3 regions of the Nocardia sp. NPDC088792 genome follow, and region 3 is predicted to be linked to each of the others. Evidence: riboswitches for the same ligand, from Rfam matches in the RefSeq annotation. Region 3 holds a riboswitch; each other region holds the start of a gene.
What was found. Region 3 has a riboswitch for magnesium ahead of ACIP5Y_RS06405 (NRAMP family divalent metal transporter). Riboswitches for the same ligand answer to the same signal wherever they lie in the genome.
Positions count from the first base shown of each region.

Region 1 (5,770 bases), on a different contig from region 3:
AGGAGCTCATCGTTTTGCGGACGGTGGTGGAGGGGCTGGGGAACGAACCCGGACTGGGGTTTCTGGCCGGATTCCACTGTCATCCAACGAGTTTCGGCGTGCTGGGATTCGCCATGATCAGCAGTCCCACCTTGCGCGGTGCGCTGGAGATCGCGTTGCGGTACACCGATCTGTCGGTGGCCATCGCGCATCACTACCTCGAGGTCAGGGGCGCGGAGGTCGCGTTGCTGCGCGATGATCGCGTGGTGCCCGCGGACCTGCGGCGGTTCGCGCAGGAGCGGGACATCGCCATGATTTCCACGATCCAGCAGGATCTGCTGCCCATGCCGTTTCCGGTCACCCGGGTGGATCTGGAGTGGGAGGCGCATCCGGTCTACGAGACGCTGGGCGTCGTGCTCAATGTCGAGGAGCTGAACTTCGACGCGCCACGCTTCGAGATCGTGATGCGGGCGGCGATGCTGGAAATGCGCCCGGCACAGTCGAATGCGGCTCTGGCGCGGGCCTACGAGCAGCAGTGCGTCGAGATCATGCAGCGGCGCAGGCAACGCAGCGGAATCAGCGGGCGGGTGCGGGAACTGCTGGTGCACAGTGTCGGCACCGCCGATCAGTCCAGTATCGCGGCCGGACTGGATATCAGCGTGCGGACCCTGCGCCGGCGACTCGCCGAGGAAGGCACCACCTTCCGGGAATTGAGTTGCGAGACAGTCGGGCTGCTCGCCGAGGAACTGTTGATGACGGGCCTGACGGTGGAGTCGGTCGCCGATCGCCTCGGCTATTCGAGCGTCTCATCCTTCGCCTCGACCTTCCGCACCTGGAAGGGGCAAACCCCGGGCACTTTCGCCCGGGCGCACCGCGGTCACGATATCGCCGCGAAGGCCGTCCGTATCGGGCCACAAACGGTCAATGTCGGCCACCGCGAATATGAGGGGGAAGACTGGGGGCGTGACGGATGACGCAGTTCGGCTGATCGTCGTGGACGCGGCGAATGTGGTGGGTTCGCGACCCGACGGATGGTGGCGCGACCGGGCGGGGGCGGCCCGGCGATTGCTCGGGCAGTTGGCCGCGGCGGAACTGGATTCGGGGCAGCCGACCGAGGTGACCGTCGTGCTCGAGGGCGCGGCCAAGGCCGCGGTCGCCGGTGATGCGGCCGAGTTCGACGGACTGCGCGTGGTGCCGGCCGCCGGGTCCGGCGATGACGAGATCGTGCGCGTGGTGGCCGCGGCGGTGGCGGAACAGGGCGATCGGGCGATCACCGTGGTGACGGCGGATCGCGGATTACGTGAGCGCGTCGAGCCGTTCGGGGCCGTGACGGTCGGTCCGCGCTGGCTGCTCGATCAGCTCACGCCCTAGGCGCACGCTGCGGTTTTGTGCGGCGGAACGCGGCCGATGCGTGCCACGCCGCTAATTGTTTCGGCGACAGGGGCCTGTTGTTCGCCTCGTGCGGATAGCGTAGGTGGAGTGCCCGTACCTTCCGCAGTCGGTGACCCCGACAGCGCAATTCCCCTTTCCGCGTTGCTGATCGACACCGAACCGCGGCCCGAGCCCGCCTCGGGTGCTCGGCGTGGCAGTGAATACGCGGTGCTCATGCGCCAGATCCGGCATGCCGGACTGCTGAATCGGCGCCTGCGGTCCTACGGCGTGCGCGCCGGGATCACGGTGGCCGCCTTCCTGGGCGGGTGGGTTGCGTTCGCGCTCATCGGCGATTCGTGGTGGCAGCTGGGCACCGCGGTATTTCTCGCGCTGGTGTTCGCGCAGTTCGCATTCCTCGGCCACGATGCCGGGCATCAGCAGATCTTCGGCACCCGCCGGGTCAATTATCTGGCCGGGCTGTTGTTCGGAAATCTCGGCATCGGTTTGAGCATCGGCTGGTGGACCAGCAATCACAATCGGCACCACGCCAATCCGAATACCGAGGGCGCGGACCCCGATGTGATGGGCATCCTGGCGCATTCGAGCGGGCGCGCCGCGACCGGTCGCGGTTTCCGGGCATTCATCTTCCGCTATCAGGCGTGGCTGTTCTTCCCGATGTTGCTGCTCGAGGGCGGCAGCCTGCACTGGTCCAGCGTGCGTGCGGTGTGGCGGCGGTCGATACCGAATTGGGGCTGGGAGGGCGCGCTGCTCGCCCTGCACGCGGTCGCCTACCTGTCCGTCGTATTCCTGGTGCTGTCACCGGGTAAGGCGCTCGTCTTCATCGCGGTGCAGCAGGGCCTGTTCGGCCTTTACATGGGTTGCACCTTCGCACCCAATCACAAGGGGATGGAAGTATTCGACGAGCCCGGCGCCGTCGATTTCCTCCGGCGTCAGGTGCTCACCTCCCGCAATGTGCGCGGCAGCTGGTTCACCGATGTGGCGCTGGGCGGCCTGAACTATCAGATCGAGCATCATCTGTTCCCCTCGATGCCCCGCCCGAATCTGCGCCTGGCGCGGCCGATGGTGATCGCGTTCTGCGCCGAGCACGAAATCCCGTACTGCGAGACCGGTCTCCTGGAGTCCTACGCACAGGCGCTGCGACACTTGCACGAGGCCGGCAGTCCGCTCCGGCAGCCCGCCTGAAGGAATGGAGACGTATGTCTCACCGCTGGACCGCCGTAGCCGTGGGTGTGCTGTGCGCATGGAGTGTGATGGGATCGGCCGCGGCCGATCCCGCGCCGCAAACACCGCCGCCGGACCTGAAATGCCACACGCCGTGGCAGTTTCCGCAGTACGCCGACGGCCAGTGGCGCTGTTCAGGTGGGCCGGGGCCGGTTGTCGTGCCCAAGAGCGGCGGCTAGGATGGCGACTGCACCTCGTTAGGTGAGGCTCCTGAACGAACATAGGCCACTGATCTGACGACGTCGAGAGACGCCCAAGATCAGGACAGATCTTCCCGGCTTAAGGGTTGATCCCAAGTGGCTTCCGGATTCTGCGCACCGCAGGGATACGTCGCTCAGTGTCGAAACTCAACGTGTGGGGTAGTACGCGAAGGTCTTTCGCGTTCAGAACTCTTTCGTGCGTCACTGATTCCGGCTGTGTTCTAGGTAGGTGTGACGATGAGGAATGTATTGAGCTGTGTCCCCGCGGCTGTGGCCGATGGCGCGGCGGCCGTGCCGGATATCGAGCGTTCGGCGCTGGGTAATCTGCTGGCGCTGCGCGCGGTACTGGTGGCGGAGGAGATTCCGTTCCTGCTGATCCGGTCCGAGCGCGACGAACCGGCGCTGGCCATCGATCAGCGCTATCGCCCGCGCGTCGATGCGCTGGTCAGCGCCGCCGCCGGTCCCGGCACGGTGGATATCGAATTCTGGCATCACCGCGCCGACGGGCTGCTCGGCCCGCGGCCCAATGCCCTTACCCGCGAACGGATTCCGGCCGAGGATCTGCAGCGGACCCGGATCCGCCGTTTCGGCTACGACTGGGACACGTTGCGCGGCATGTTCGATGTGCATGCCGGGGATGTGGATTTCGATATCGACGTGGTGTTCTCCTGGGTGGATGCCGCCGATCCGGCGCGGAATGCGCTGCGGTCCGCGGCGATTTCCGAGGCGCTGCTCGGCGAGGGTGACGGCGCGCCGGCGCGCGTCCGCCAGATCGACGAATTGCGGTACGCGCTGCGGTCGGTCTACGCGAACGCGCCGTGGGTGCGGCGCATCTTCATCGCCACCGATTGCACGCCGCCGGCCTGGCTGGACGCGCACCCGCAGGTGACGATCGTGCGTGCGGCCGAACACTTTTCGGATCGGTCGAGCCTGCCCACGTTCAACTCGCATGCCGTGGAATCGCAGCTGCACCACATCCCGGGGCTGAGCGAGCATTTCCTCTACGCCAATGACGATATGTTCTTCGGTCGTCCCATGCGGCCGACGATGTTCTTCACTGCGGGTGGGATCAGCAAGTTCATCGAATCCCCCGTGCGCATCGGCACCGGCACCCGTGCCGTGCGCCGCAGCGGATTCGAGAATGCGGCCCGCAATAACCGGCAATTGCTGCGGAATCGTTTCGGCCAGTTGATCACCCGGCATCTCGAGCACGCGCCGGCTCCGCTGCGGCGCAGTGTGCTGTTCGAGCTGGAGGGCGTTTTCGCCGACGATTTCGCCCGCACCCAGGCCAGTCGTTTCCGTTCCAGCACGGATATCTCCGTCACCAATTCGCTCTACCACTACTACGCGCTGCTCTCCGGCCGCGCGGTGCAGAACGAAACGGCCCGCGCCCGCTACATCGATACCACTACGCGGGAGGGGCTGGATCAGCTTGTCGGACTGGGGATTCGGCGCGATGCCGACTTCTTCTGCCTGAACGACGGCAGTTTCCCCGAGATCGAGGAAGCGCACCGCAGCTCCCGTGTGCGCAACTTCCTGCAGCACTACTTCCCGGAGCCCGCCCCCTGGGAGCGCGTCGAGCTACGGTCGCCGGGCGACGACCGCGCCGAACCGATCGCCGTCTGACCACCACCGAAATTGGGACTCCGCTGGGAGGTTGGAGTCCAGTGGCTGAGAGGTTGGATCGTATGGATGCCGCGCTGCCGGTGGCGCGGCATCATGGGGTGAGTCTCGTGTGTTGCCAAGCACGTGTTTCGCAAAGCATTGGGGAGCGCTCATGCCGTACACGGCAGAGATCAGCCGGACGAATCCGACCTGCTTCATCTTCCTGGTCGACCGATCGACGTCGATGAACGATCAGATCGGCGGCGGCGTACCGCAGCGGAAGGCGGATGTCGTTGCCGATGCGATCAATCGGCTGCTGACCGAACTAGCCGTCAAGTGCGCCAAGGAGGAAGGAGTCCGGGACTACTTCCATGTCGCGGTGATCGGCTACGGCGCGACCGTCGGCTCGGCCTTCTCCGGCGCGCTGGCCGGGCGTGATCTGGTGCCGCTCAGCGAGGTTGCCGACAATCCGGCCCGCGTGGACGAGCGTGCCAAGAAGGTGCCCGACGGCGCGGGCGGGCTCGTCGAGACGACGGTGACCTTCCCGCTGTGGATGGATCCCCACGCCGACGGCGGCACCCCGATGAACCGCGCGCTGCGCTACGCGGAGAACCTCGTGAAGGGCTGGATCGAGCGGTATCCGGCGGGCTTCCCGCCCATCGTCATCAATCTCACCGATGGCGAATCGACCGACGGCATACCCACCGAGGCCGCCACCGAACTGACCTCGCAGGCCACCGCCGACGGCGCGGTACTGCTGTTCAATCTGCACGTCTCGGCCACCGGCGGGTCCCCGGTCACCTTCCCGGCTTCCGATCACGGCCTGCCGGATGCGTACTCCCGCACGCTCTTCGGCATGTCGAGCGTGCTGCCCAGCCATATGCGCGCCTACGCGGCCGCCCAGGGGCAACTGGTCGGCGACACCACACGCGGTTTCGTCTACAACGCGGACATCACATCGGTGGTCCAATTCCTGGACATCGGGACACGTGCGACCGATCTGCGGTGACAACTCCCGGCCTGTACGTAACCCATCTGATCGCGCCCAAGCACGGCTGCACCGCGGCCGAATGCGAGGACGCGGTCTGCGTGCTGCCGGATCTTCCGTTCGATGAGCTGATCGAGGGTCCGCTCGCGGCCAGCGTGTGCGATGGCGCGACCGAGAGTGTGCTGGCGAAGGATTGGGCCCGCCTGCTCGCCGCGGTCTCGGTGGCGAAGGCCCTGCCGGATCCGGGTTTCTTCGCGCCGGGGACCGCGTACGAGGAGTTCGCCGCCGAGGTGGTGGGCCGCTGGGATCCCTGGCTGGCGGAGTACGCCGGCGGTCGCGCCGCGGCGGGCCGCCCCCTGCGATGGTACGAGCAGGCGAAGCTGGC
Region 1 covers NZ_JBIVKC010000006.1:319,280-325,049, forward strand. The annotation lists gene ACIP5Y_RS37720 (AraC family transcriptional regulator) at 1-953, shown strand, start outside; gene ACIP5Y_RS37725 (hypothetical protein) at 943-1,350, shown strand; gene ACIP5Y_RS37730 (fatty acid desaturase family protein) at 1,459-2,553, shown strand; M-box (ykoK) riboswitch at 2,779-2,958, shown strand; gene ACIP5Y_RS37735 (stealth conserved region 3 domain-containing protein) at 3,030-4,418, shown strand; gene ACIP5Y_RS37740 (vWA domain-containing protein) at 4,570-5,406, shown strand; gene ACIP5Y_RS37745 (hypothetical protein) at 5,403-5,770, shown strand, end outside.
Region 1: another riboswitch for magnesium. It lies ahead of ACIP5Y_RS37735 (stealth conserved region 3 domain-containing protein); the one in region 3 lies ahead of ACIP5Y_RS06405 (NRAMP family divalent metal transporter).

Region 2 (5,770 bases), on a different contig from region 3:
AGATGCGTGGCGCGGCCGACGATGTCCGTGGCCACGCATCGCCCCGCACGGCTGTTCCACTTTGCGTCACCAGTGCACTTCACACCACCGGAAATGCCCTGCACCACCGGAAATGCCCTGCACCGCCCGCACCGCCCCGCACGACCTACCCGGCCCGGTACTCGATTGGAGCTCGCATATGCCCCACACCGCAGAAACCGCCACCGCCTTCGTCATCACCGCCGTCGAGGCCAAGGGCACGGCCAGCCGTCACGACTTCGACATCCCGGCGATCGTGACCGCCACGCACAGCCTCACGGAGACCTGGGATTTCCACGCGGTGGACCAGAACATGTTCTGGAACATCGCTGCAACGTTTCTCAAGCACTGAGACGGCCCGGAAAAAGGCTGAAACAGGTTGCAGCAGACCGTCAGACGCCGTCCACCGCGAGGGTGGCCTCGGCCAAAGTCATTGCCGCGGCGCACGGATCCGGTTGCGCGGACCGGTCGCGGTTCTGCACCCACCAGGTGACGGTTCCGGTATCGGCCACCGTGACCGCGCAGCTGCCCGGATTGCCGGGGTCGTGCCAGTACATACCCGAGAAGTGCCGCACGACCACTCGTTCGATCTGATAACCGGACTGCCCGGCCACGTCGGCCTCGCGGCCCATGGTGTCGTTCTGCAGCCAGGCATAGGTGACATCGACGGGGGCGCCGGCCGAATTCCGGCCGGTCCAATTGCAGATGGTGGGCTGGCTCTGCTGTTTCAGACCGGTCACACCGATGATCTGCGCGATCTTCTGATCCTCGATCGGACCGCACCCGGCCAGCAGATTGGGGTCGACCGACTGCCGCACCGCCGAATCCCCGGAATGCTGCGTGCATCCCGACAGCGTCACCATGCCGGCCACCGCGGCCACGGCCAGCGCCAAACTCGTCCGGGCCCTGCGCATTACCCCTGCCCCGCCTTCGTCAAGGTCTCCGCGGCCAGCTGCTGGAGCGCCGAACACGGCTGTGGGCGGCTGTTTTCGGCAGTGTTCGCCTTGATGGACCAATCGATGAAGTCGGTGCCGCCGAAGGGCACGCCCACCTCGCACGATTGCGCGGAGGTCCACATCAGCCCGGATCGGCCGCCCACCGTCACCGTGGCCGGTGTGCTGTCGGTGATCTGATCGCGGCGCGCGTCGAGCCCGGCGCCACGGAACCAGTGGAAGATCACGGTGTAATCGCCGCCGCCGTCCGGCTGCCAGCTACAGCTGAACGGATTGACCGCAACGCGCTGCAGGCCTTGCACTCCCGTCGCCTGTGCGACATCGGAGTCGGAGAGCGCGCCGCAGAGCCCGACCGTGTTCGGGGAGGGCGCGATCGGCCCGGCGCTCGTGGTCGTCGGCGCGGCGGCCGGCCGGCCCGCATGCCCGCAGCCCGCTATCGCCACCCCGATCAGGGCGATCCCTGCCGCTGCCGATACTGCTCTCACCACGCCGACCAGAGTAGGCGACGTATCGAAGATGCGCCGAAAAGAAGCCTTTTGACTTTTTACGGGGCCTTTACTACGTTGGGTATTGCACCTCGATAGGCGAGGCTCCTGTACGAACACAGGCCACTGATCTGACGACGTCGAGAGACGCCCAAGGTTAGGACAGATTTCCCCGGATTAAGGGGTTATCCAAGGTGGCTTCCGTTCATAGCGATACGTCGTACAGTGCCGAAGCTCTGACGAGAGGGGTGTCTGCCCATCTCATGATCCACGGGCCTTCCTCCCAGCGTGCTCATCGGAATACACGCATGCGCAATTCCGGAACGACAGCGGAATTTCGCGAGAAAAATTCATCACCGTAGGCGCCACAGTGCCGATCGGTAAATTCGTGCTGCCCTGAATACAATTCGGGCAGCGATCACACGAGGCATAAAAGATGAGAATTCGTATGCTCGCGCTCGCCACCGCGACGATCACCACCACCGCCCTGGCGGGCCATGCCGTCGGCCTGGCCGAGCCGCCGGAACACACCGGTCCCGCCGAAGCCGCCACCCCCGCCGCTGCCATCGACGGACAGGCGCGGATCGAAGGCCGGTCGGTGGTGCTGCACACCGATGCCGGGTCGCTCCGGGTCGCCGGAAATCAGCTCCGCATCACCGATCCGGACGGCGTGACGCTCACGGCGATCCCGCTGACGATCATCCGGCAGGACACCGTTTTCCCGGTCGACGCGCAGGTGGACGGGACCACCGCGACCCTCACCCCGCGCACCGACCTGGGCCGGCCCGCCACCACGGAAGAACGCAGCCGGACGGCGCAACTCGACGCCGAGGCCCGCGCCACCCAGCCGATCCTGCTGGCGCAGCACATCTCCGATACCCCCGAGGATCGGATGAACACGGCCATGGCCAATGTCAACAACGAGCTCACCGTCGCACTCGCGGTGGGCACGCTGCTGGGCGCGATCGTCGGCGGGCCGCTGGGTTGTGTATTCACCGGTGCCCTCGGCACGGCGACCGCCGGGCCGCTGGGCACGATCGTCGGCTGTCTCGCAGGCGCGGTCGCCGGCGCCGGTATGGGCGTGGTCGTGTTCAACCTGATCATCGGCGTGCCCGCGCTGATCGCGTCGGCCGTCCACTACTACAACGTCATGACCGCCCCGCCCGGTCCGGAGGCGAACGACTGATGACACTCGACATCGCAATCCCGAACAGCCCCAAGACGACTCCGGACAGGCCGGCCGTCCGCAACCGGCTCCGCGCGACGGACTACCTGCTGATCGGCGCGGCCGCCGTACTGATCATCGTGGTGCTCAGGCTGTTCCGCGATATGACGGTGCCCTGGACGCCGGACACCGGGCAGGACACCGTTTCCACCGATCCGTCGAACCTGCCGTACTACGCGGCGCGGACCACGCTGCGCATGTTCCTCGGGCTGCTCGCGTCCATTGTGTTCACGTTGATCGTGGGACAGTGGGCGGCGCGGTCGCGGCGCGCCGAGAAGGTGCTCGTGCCCATGCTCGACGTGCTGCAGTCGGTACCGGTGCTGGCGCTGGTCTCGATCACGGTGACGGCGTTCGTGGCCCTGTTCCGCGGCTCGTACCTGGGTGCCGAGGCGGCGTGCATCTTCGCCATCTTCACCGCGCAGGCGTGGAACATGACCTTCGCCTACTACCAGGCACTGCGCAATATGCCCCGGGAGCTCGATGACGCGGCGCGCATGATGCGGCTGACCCGCTGGCAGCGGCTGTGGCGGCTGGAGGTGCCGACCGCTATGGTGCCGATGATCTGGAACGGCATGATGAGTTTCGGCGGCGCGTGGTTCATGCTCGCCTCGTCCGAGGTGATCACGGTCGCGGGTAATGATCAGGCACTGCCCGGCATGGGCAGTTTCATCGCCGCCGCCACCGCCGATGCGCAGGTCGGGGATCTCATGCTGGGCGCGGCGGTCATGGTGATCACCATCGTGCTGGTGAATGTCCTGTTCTGGCGGCCGTTCACGGCATGGTCGGAGCGCTTCCGGGTGGAGAACACCGAAAGTGCGCTGGCGCCACGGAGTCTGGTGCTCGACCTGCTGCGGCGCTCCACGCTGCCGGGCCGGACCGCGCGGCTGCTGCGGCCGGTCGGTGAGGGCCTCGACCGGGTCATGCGGGTGTTCGGGCACAGCACGCGGTCCGCGTACGACGACCGGCGCGACAGCCGCACCGGTGACGCGATCTTCTTCGGATTGTTGTTCGCGGCGCTGGCCTGGGGGACCTGGACGCTGGCCGCCTACTTCGAAAGAACCGTCGGCTTCGCGGAATTCGGGCCCACCACCCTCATGGGCCTGGCCAGCCTGCTCCGCGTGATCGTGCTGCTGGTGGTGTCCACGGTGGTGTGGGTGCCGATCGGCGTGTGGATCGGCATGAATCCGCGGGTCTGCCGGTTCGCGCAGCCGGTGGTGCAGGTGCTGGCCAGTTTCCCGGCGCAGTTCCTGTACATCTTCGTGATCGCGGCGCTCACCTACACGGGTGTCTCGCTGAATATCGGCGGCACCGTACTGATGGCGCTGGGTGCGCAGTGGTACGTGCTGTTCAATGTGATCGCCGCGGCCGGGCAGATTCCCACCGATCTGCGGGAGGCCATGGACGATCTGGGCGTGCACGGCCTGCAGCGCTGGAAGTCGTTGATACTGCCCGCGATCGCGCCCGGGTATGTGGTCGGCGCCATCACCGCCTTCGGCGGGGCGTGGAACGCGACGCTGGTCGGCGAGGTCGTCGAATCGGGGCACACCCATCTCGAGGCGTTCGGGCTCGGCGCGTACATCACCAATGCCACCGCCGCCGGTGACTTCGCCAAGGTGCTGCTGGGCACCTTCGTCATGAGCGTGGTCACGGTGGCCATCAACCGGCTGGTGTGGCGACGGCTGCAGGTGCAGGCCGAAAAACGTTTCGCGCTCGTGTAATTCAGCGCCTCGCGCTCGTGTGTATTTCAGCGCCTCGCGCGCTTGTCATTGATGTAGGGAGAACTACCATGTCCGCTCCGGTCATCACCGTGGATCGTGTCACCAAGAACTTCACCAACCCCTCCGGGGAGCAACTGCCTGTGCTCTCCGATGTCTGCCTGGAGCTGCGCGAAGGGGAAATCGTTGCGCTGCTCGGGAAATCCGGCTCCGGCAAGTCGACTCTGCTGCGGATCATCGCCGGTCTGGTGCGGCCCTCGGCCGGTACCGCGCGGCTGCGCAGCGCCGAGATCACCGAACCGTCCGCCGGTACCGCCATGGTCTTCCAGACCTTCGCGCTGCTGCCCTGGCTGACGGTGCGGGAGAATGTCGAACTCGGGCTGCGCGCACAGGGGATGCCGGCGTACGAGCGCGGTGAACGCGTCACCGATGCCATCGACATGATCGGTCTCGACGGTTTCGAGAACGCTTATCCCAAGGAGCTTTCCGGCGGTATGCGGCAGCGGGTCGGCTTCGCGCGCGCCCTGGTGGTGCAGCCGGAAGTGCTGCTCATGGACGAGCCGTTCTCGGCGCTGGACGTGCTCACCGCGGAGAACCTGCGCGGCGAGCTCATGCGCTTGTGGGGTGAGACCGCGTTCCCCACCAAGACCATGCTGATGGTCACCCACAATATCGAGGAGGCGGTGCTGCTGGCGGACCGAATCCTGGTGCTGGACAACAATCCCGGCCGCATCAAGGGTGAGATCCGGATCGGTCTCGAACACCCGCGGGATCCCCGCGGCGCGCACTTCCAGCAGCTGGTGGATCAGGCTTATCGCATGCTCACCGACTCGCCGTTCGACGGTGACCACGCGTCCATCACGCCGACCCCCACCACTCGGCCGCTGCCGGATGCGAGCGTGGACGGCATCGGCGGCATGCTGGATCTGGTGGCCGCCACCGGTGGTCGCGCCGACCTGCCAGATCTGGCCGCCGGGCTGCGTTTCGAACTCGACGACCTGATGCCCCTGGTGGATGCGGCCACCCTGCTCGGCCTGGCCACCGCCGCCGACGGCGATCTCGACCTGACCCTCGACGGCAGGCTCTTCACCGAGGCCGATATCGATACCGCCAAGGCGATTTTCGCGCGCCTGGCTCGCGCGAAGGCGCCACTGGTCGGCGCCATCGACCACGCGCTCACCAGCGCCCCGGGCGAACAGGTCCGCGACGGCCTGTTCCTCGACCTGCTACGCCGAGGCTTCACCGAAGACGCAGCACGGCAACAACTCCGGATCGCGGTCGACTGGGGCCGCTACGCCGAGCTCTACGAATACGACGCAGCGGAACGGCTGCTCACTCGGCACCCGATCCACGGCTGAACAGCAGTATCAATAC
Region 2 covers NZ_JBIVKC010000002.1:543,978-549,747, forward strand. The annotation lists gene ACIP5Y_RS11845 (hypothetical protein) at 179-370, shown strand; gene ACIP5Y_RS11850 (DUF3558 domain-containing protein) at 411-932, opposite strand; gene ACIP5Y_RS11855 (DUF3558 domain-containing protein) at 932-1,459, opposite strand; M-box (ykoK) riboswitch at 1,541-1,711, shown strand; gene ACIP5Y_RS11860 (hypothetical protein) at 1,893-2,642, shown strand; gene ACIP5Y_RS11865 (ABC transporter permease) at 2,642-4,399, shown strand; gene ACIP5Y_RS11870 (nitrate/sulfonate/bicarbonate ABC transporter ATP-binding protein) at 4,468-5,754, shown strand.
Region 2: another riboswitch for magnesium. It lies ahead of ACIP5Y_RS11860 (hypothetical protein); the one in region 3 lies ahead of ACIP5Y_RS06405 (NRAMP family divalent metal transporter).

Region 3 (5,770 bases):
CACACCGATCAGGGCGCCCACCCCGAAGCCGACCTCGAGGGTCAGGGTGGACAGGTTCGGGAAGAACGTGGCGGCGGTCAAGGCCAGCGACAACAGCACCAGCGACCACACGATGATCCCGGCGACGATGTTCTGCCGCACCGTATTCACCCACGGTCCGAGCACCGCCTTGTCATTGCACAGCAACACCAGGAACACCGTGGCCGAGGGCAGCAGCACGCCGGCGAGCGCCTGCACACCCTGGGTCAGCAGGCCCAGCACGTGATCGGGGCTGAACGCCACCGCGCCCGCGATGGCCAGCAGCGCCGCATAACCCGCGTAGAAAGCCGGGGCTTCACTGATCTTCCAGTGCAGCGAGTGCCGCTTGCCGAGGGTGTCGCCGAGCGCGTACGTGGTGGCCAGGCCGACCGCGTTCGCGCCGATGAGCGAGGCGTCCAGCAGCAGGATCGCGAACAGCGCGCCCACGGTCGGGCCCATGTGATCGTGCAGCGACTGCGCCACCGCACCCGCATCGGTGAAGTTGCCGATCGCGTCCGTGCCGGCCAGGCCGAAGGTGGCGGCGGCCATGATGGCGATCGCACCGATCATCACCACGACGATGCCGACCCACAGGTCGACGCGCTCGTACTTGATCCAGCGCGGGGTGATGCGCTTGTCGACGATATTGGACTGCTGGAAGAACAGCTGCCACGGCGCGACCGTGGTGCCCACGATGGAGACGATGAGCAGTAACAAGGTCGAGTTCAGGCCGCCCGGGAAGGACGGGAGGAAGCCGTGCGCGGTGTCCTTGACGCTCGGGTGCACCATGATGGCGAGCGGGAACATCACGATGTTGATGGCGATGAGCGCGAAAAGGAAACGCTCCCACCGGCGGAACGAACCACCGGCCACCACCGCGAACAGCAGCAGCGCCGCCAGCGGCACCGCGATCCACTTCGGCAGCCCGAAGTAGCCCAGAGCCATTGACACACCGATGAATTCGGTGACGATGGTCAGCGCGTTGACGATGAACAGATCACCGACGCTGAACGCGCCCCAGAACTTGCCGAAGCGATCGAAGATGAGCCGTGCGTGTCCCACTCCGGCGACCGCGCCGAGGCGGACCACCATCTCCTGGTTCACGTAGAGCACGGGGATGAGCAGCACGAGAGTCCAGACCAGGGCCATGCCGTAGTTCTGCCCGGCCTGGGCGTAGGTGGCGACGCCACCGGCGTCGTTATCGCCGACCATGACGATCAGGCCGGGGCCGATGATGGCGAGCAGCATGCGGAGTCGCTGCTTGCGCGAACGCCCTTCGGCGGAGTCGTGCATCTTGATGGTGCCCAGGGCGCCCACGATGTCGCCGACGTGCGCGCTGTCCATGACGGCGCCGGTCGGCTGGTGGGTGTCGGCTGGTGCGGTGACGGTAGCAGTGCGGCGGCCGGAGCCGTTCGCGAAGAAGGCCATGATCCTTCCCTCGCTTTCGATCAAAGGTACTTCGGCATGCGGAAGGTGCCGGCTGCCACCGGATTTCGGGCATACGTCAGTTACCCGGGCACACCTGAAGACACCTCGCAGCGGCGAATGGATCGCCGGGAAGGCCGAAAGTGATTGCGGGTCAGTCGTCTACCGATTCGCGGCAAGCCGGGAACGAAAGAACTCTGTAGTCCGGACTGGGATAAGGACTATCGCCGGAACTCATTTGTCGTCCCTCACCTCCTTGCCGTCGGGACGCACGCGGACGCCATGAACTGGTCGCGTCAGTCCTCACGGACGGCAAGAGGGAAACACGGCCGCGCCGAACGGCGAAGCCCCGCACCCCTCTCGTCAGAGCTTCGGCACTGCACGACGTATCCGGGGGCTCGCGGCCCGGGGAAGCCACTTAGGATCACCCCTTAATCCGGGGTGATCTGTCCTAACCCTGGGCGTCTCTCGACGTCGTCGGATCAGTGGCCTGTGTTCGTACAGGAGCCTCGCCTAGCGAGGTGCTGACTGGGCAATATTGGGCTCCGCCAACGAATATGTCAAATCAGCCCGGTCGGTTCTTCGGATCGCCTGAGCCCCAACGGGCTTCGTGACTTTGGAATTCGTTTACTTTTCGTTAACCGTCAGTATATGCAGATTTACGGCTCGAATATCAGGCATTGAAACCGATATTGCCCATTGTGTCTCCTACCACTTCAGGACAAACGTCCATTGCAGATGGCTATGAACAAACTTAAGGTTTGCTTGGAACTAGCTAATCCTGCGATAAATCCTGATACCGCAGGCTGAGATTGAGGGGAAATTGTGCTCGAGACCAAGCTTGCCGCGTTTGCCGCGCTCGCTTCGACGGTATCGGTGATCGCCGCCGGTGCCGCCCATGCCGACGTTAATGCACAGTCGGACAATGCAATTCACTACACGGCATCAGCCACGGGCGACGGCGCCCAAATCTCCACCGACATCGGCTCTCTGGCGGTCGAGAACGGCGCCTTCGAAATCAAGGCCCCCGATGGCCAGGTGGTTGCCGGAACCGAATTATCCTTCCGGGTGGACGATTTCGTCTTTCCCATCGCCGCCGCCATCCACGACAATTCCGCGACGCTGACCCCGCTGTTCGACGTGCGGCACGCGCTCTATCGCCCCGTGGACCTGCCTTTCCAGGACACCGCCCCGTGGAAGACCCCGTACGACCGTGAGCAGGCGGCCTGGAATCGCCTGAAGGACACCATCTCCACCGGCGCCGTCATCGGCACCGCGGTCGGCCTCATCGGCGGCGGAGTGGTCGGTTGCGCCCTCGGCGGCATCGCGGTCGGCAGCGGCGTCACCTTGGCCACCGGCATCATCGGCGGCCTCTTCACCTTCCTCCCCGGCGCCGTGGTGGGCTGCCTCGTCGGCGCGGCGGCCTTGGCCCCGCTCGGTGCCATCGCCGGCGCGATCCTGGTGACCGCCCCGGTAGCCATCGCGGCCGCGATCCAGTACTTCACCACCATCAACGCGCCCTTCAACCCGGCGCCGGCCAAGTAGACAAGGCGCCCCGCAGTCACGCGTAGGCTGGCCCGAGTGTTGACCCCGCCCCGGGATCTGCCCTCCGACCGCCTGCGCGCCGTGCTGTCCCGGCACTGGTCCATCCACGCCGAGACCCTCGAATACGTGCCGCTGGGCTTCGGCAGTCATCACTGGCGCGCCGACGACGGTGACCGCGAATGGTTCGTCACGGTCGACGAATTGGCCACACCCCGGCAGGCGTCCTTCGAACGATTGACTGCGGCCCTCGGCACGGCCCGCGCCCTGTTCACCGCCGGACTCGACTTCGTCGTGGCTCCCGAAATCGGCACGGACGGCGCCGTATCGGCCAGGGCCGGCACGCGATTCGCGGTGTCCTGCTTCCCCTACCTGGCCGGTGAACATTTCGATTGGGGCGAGTTCCGCGACGAGGGGCAGCGGCAGGCGGTCTTCGAGATGATCGTCGCGGTACACGGGGCCGCGGTGCCCGACTCCGTGCGGGCCGACGACTTCACGATCACCCACCGCGCGGAGATCGACGCCGCGCTCGCCGGCGAGGTCATCGACGCGGGCCCGTACGCCGCGCCGATGGCTGACCTGCTCACCCGCCGCGCCGAGGCGCTGCGCGGCGAGTTCGCCCGCTACGACGCGCTCGCCGCCGCCGCGCGCGCCACCCCGGCCCGCGCGGTCGTCACACACGGAGAACCGCACGCGGGCAATACCATCCGGTCCCCGGAGGGCTGGCGGCTGCTCGACTGGGACACCGCCCTCGTCGCCCCGCCCGAGCGTGACCTGTGGGATCTGGACCCCGGCGACGGCTCCCTTCTAACGGCCTACACACACGCCACCGGTGTGCGGCCGCGCCCGGAGCTGATCGAGTTGTACCGCCGCCGTTGGGATCTCACCGATGCCGCCGAATACGTGCACCGCTTCCGCCGCCCGCATACCGACTCCGCTGACGATGACCGGTCCTGGTCCAATCTGGTGGAGTTGATCGACGGTATGTCCTGATCCCGCTGGTCAATCGGGGAGCATGGGCACCGAAAGGCCCTCGCCCCGATGGAGGAGGGCCGCGCGCGTTACGGCGCCCGAGCCGAAACGGTCGCGCAGGGCATCCAGGGTCGAGTCGAGGGTGGACTCGGCGCGATGTTCCAGCGGGAGTGACAGTTGCATGGTGTCGGCATCGTCGAGGTTGGTGAGAGCGACGCCGATGAGGGTGAGGCCGCGCTCGTGGATGAGTGGGCGGGCGGTGGCCAGCAAGGTGCGGGCGGCGTCGAGGATCACCGCGCTGCGGTCGGTGGCCTCGGGCATGGTATGTGAGCGGGTGGCACGGCCGAAATCGTCGAATCGCATGCGCAGCACCACCGTTCGGCAGACCCGACGGGCGCGGCGGAGGCGGTGGCCGAGACGGTCCGCGAGGCCGTGCAGATACGCCTCGATCTCGTCATCCGTGCGATAGCGGCGGCCCAGGGCGCGTTGCGCGCCGATCGAACGGCGGCGGCGACCGGTTTCGACCCGCCGCGGATCGCGCGCCCAGGACAGGGCGTGCAGATGACGTCCGGCGGCCGGGCCCAGGGCCGCGGCCAGCGGTCCCGCACCGAGCTCCGCGAGCTGACCGACCTTGGTGATGCCGCGCTCGTGCAATTCGCGCGCCGTCACCTCGCCCACGCCCCAGAGTCGTTCCACCGGCAGCGGATGCAGGAACTCGAGTTCGCCGTCGGGCGGAACCTCCAGCAGCCCATCGGGTTTCGACACCGCGCTGGCCACCTTGGCCAGGAACTTGGTGCGCGCCACCCCGACCGAGATGGGCAACCCGACCTCCGTGCGCACCCGCGCCCGCAGGTCGCGCGCAATATCCATGGGCGACCCCGCGATTCGCCACAATCCGCTCACATCCAGGAACGCCTCGTCGATGGAGAGTCCCTCCACCTCCGGCGTGGTGTCCCGGAAGATCTCGAAGACGGCCTTGCTGGCCTGCGAGTACGCGGCCATACGCGGCGGCACCACGATGGCGTGCGGGCACAGGCGCAGCGCCTGCCGCGCGTTCATGGGTGTCCGCACCCCGAACGCCTTCGCCTCGTAGCTCGCGGCCAGCACCACGCCGCCGCCCACGATCACCGGCCGCCCGCGCAGGCGCGGATTGTCGCGCTGTTCCACGGACGCATAGAAGGAGTCCAGGTCGGCGTGCAGAATCGCCGCCCGCTCCGGGCGGCCCCGGCTGCCCGCATCCGAACCCGACACGAACATATGTTCGCATACTCATCGGTCGGTTGTGTGGGCTACCGCCGGAACACCACCCCCCGTTCACCGGCTCACGCGGCGTCCGGACGCTGCCCGCCCGAGGCAATGGCAAGAATGTCCTTATTGCCATCGGCCCAGGTCGCGGTCATGGTGAGACCGTTCACCTTCCACTCCCCGGCCACCCGCTCCAAGCCGACCCGGTAGGTGCCGCCCAGCGTCCAGCGGGGTGAACCGAACGGGTTCGCGAGGATGTGCACGGCCTGGAAGACGGCGGTCAACTCGGCGTGATCGCCGTCGACGGTGACGAGATGATTCCCGAGCAGGTGCTGTGTGGCATCGAAGGCGCCGATCAGCTGCTCCCAATCGGCGCGGATCTGCGCGGACGTCACCGTCGCCGGTTCGCCGCCCCAGATGCTGGAGTAGTCGAGAGTCACCTGCTCGGCGAAGGTGCCGGTGAAGGACTCCCAATCGCGAATGTCGATATACCAGAAGACGCGAGTGGCCGCTTCGATGATGTCGGCGCGGTCCTGAGCGGTGGTAGCGGTCATGATGATGCTCCTTC
Region 3 covers NZ_JBIVKC010000001.1:1,308,039-1,313,808, reverse strand. The annotation lists gene ACIP5Y_RS06405 (NRAMP family divalent metal transporter) at 1-1,446, opposite strand, end outside; M-box (ykoK) riboswitch at 1,792-1,971, opposite strand; gene ACIP5Y_RS06400 (hypothetical protein) at 2,269-2,988, shown strand; gene ACIP5Y_RS06395 (phosphotransferase family protein) at 3,025-3,978, shown strand; gene dinB (DNA polymerase IV) at 3,988-5,214, opposite strand; gene ACIP5Y_RS06385 (nuclear transport factor 2 family protein) at 5,280-5,756, opposite strand.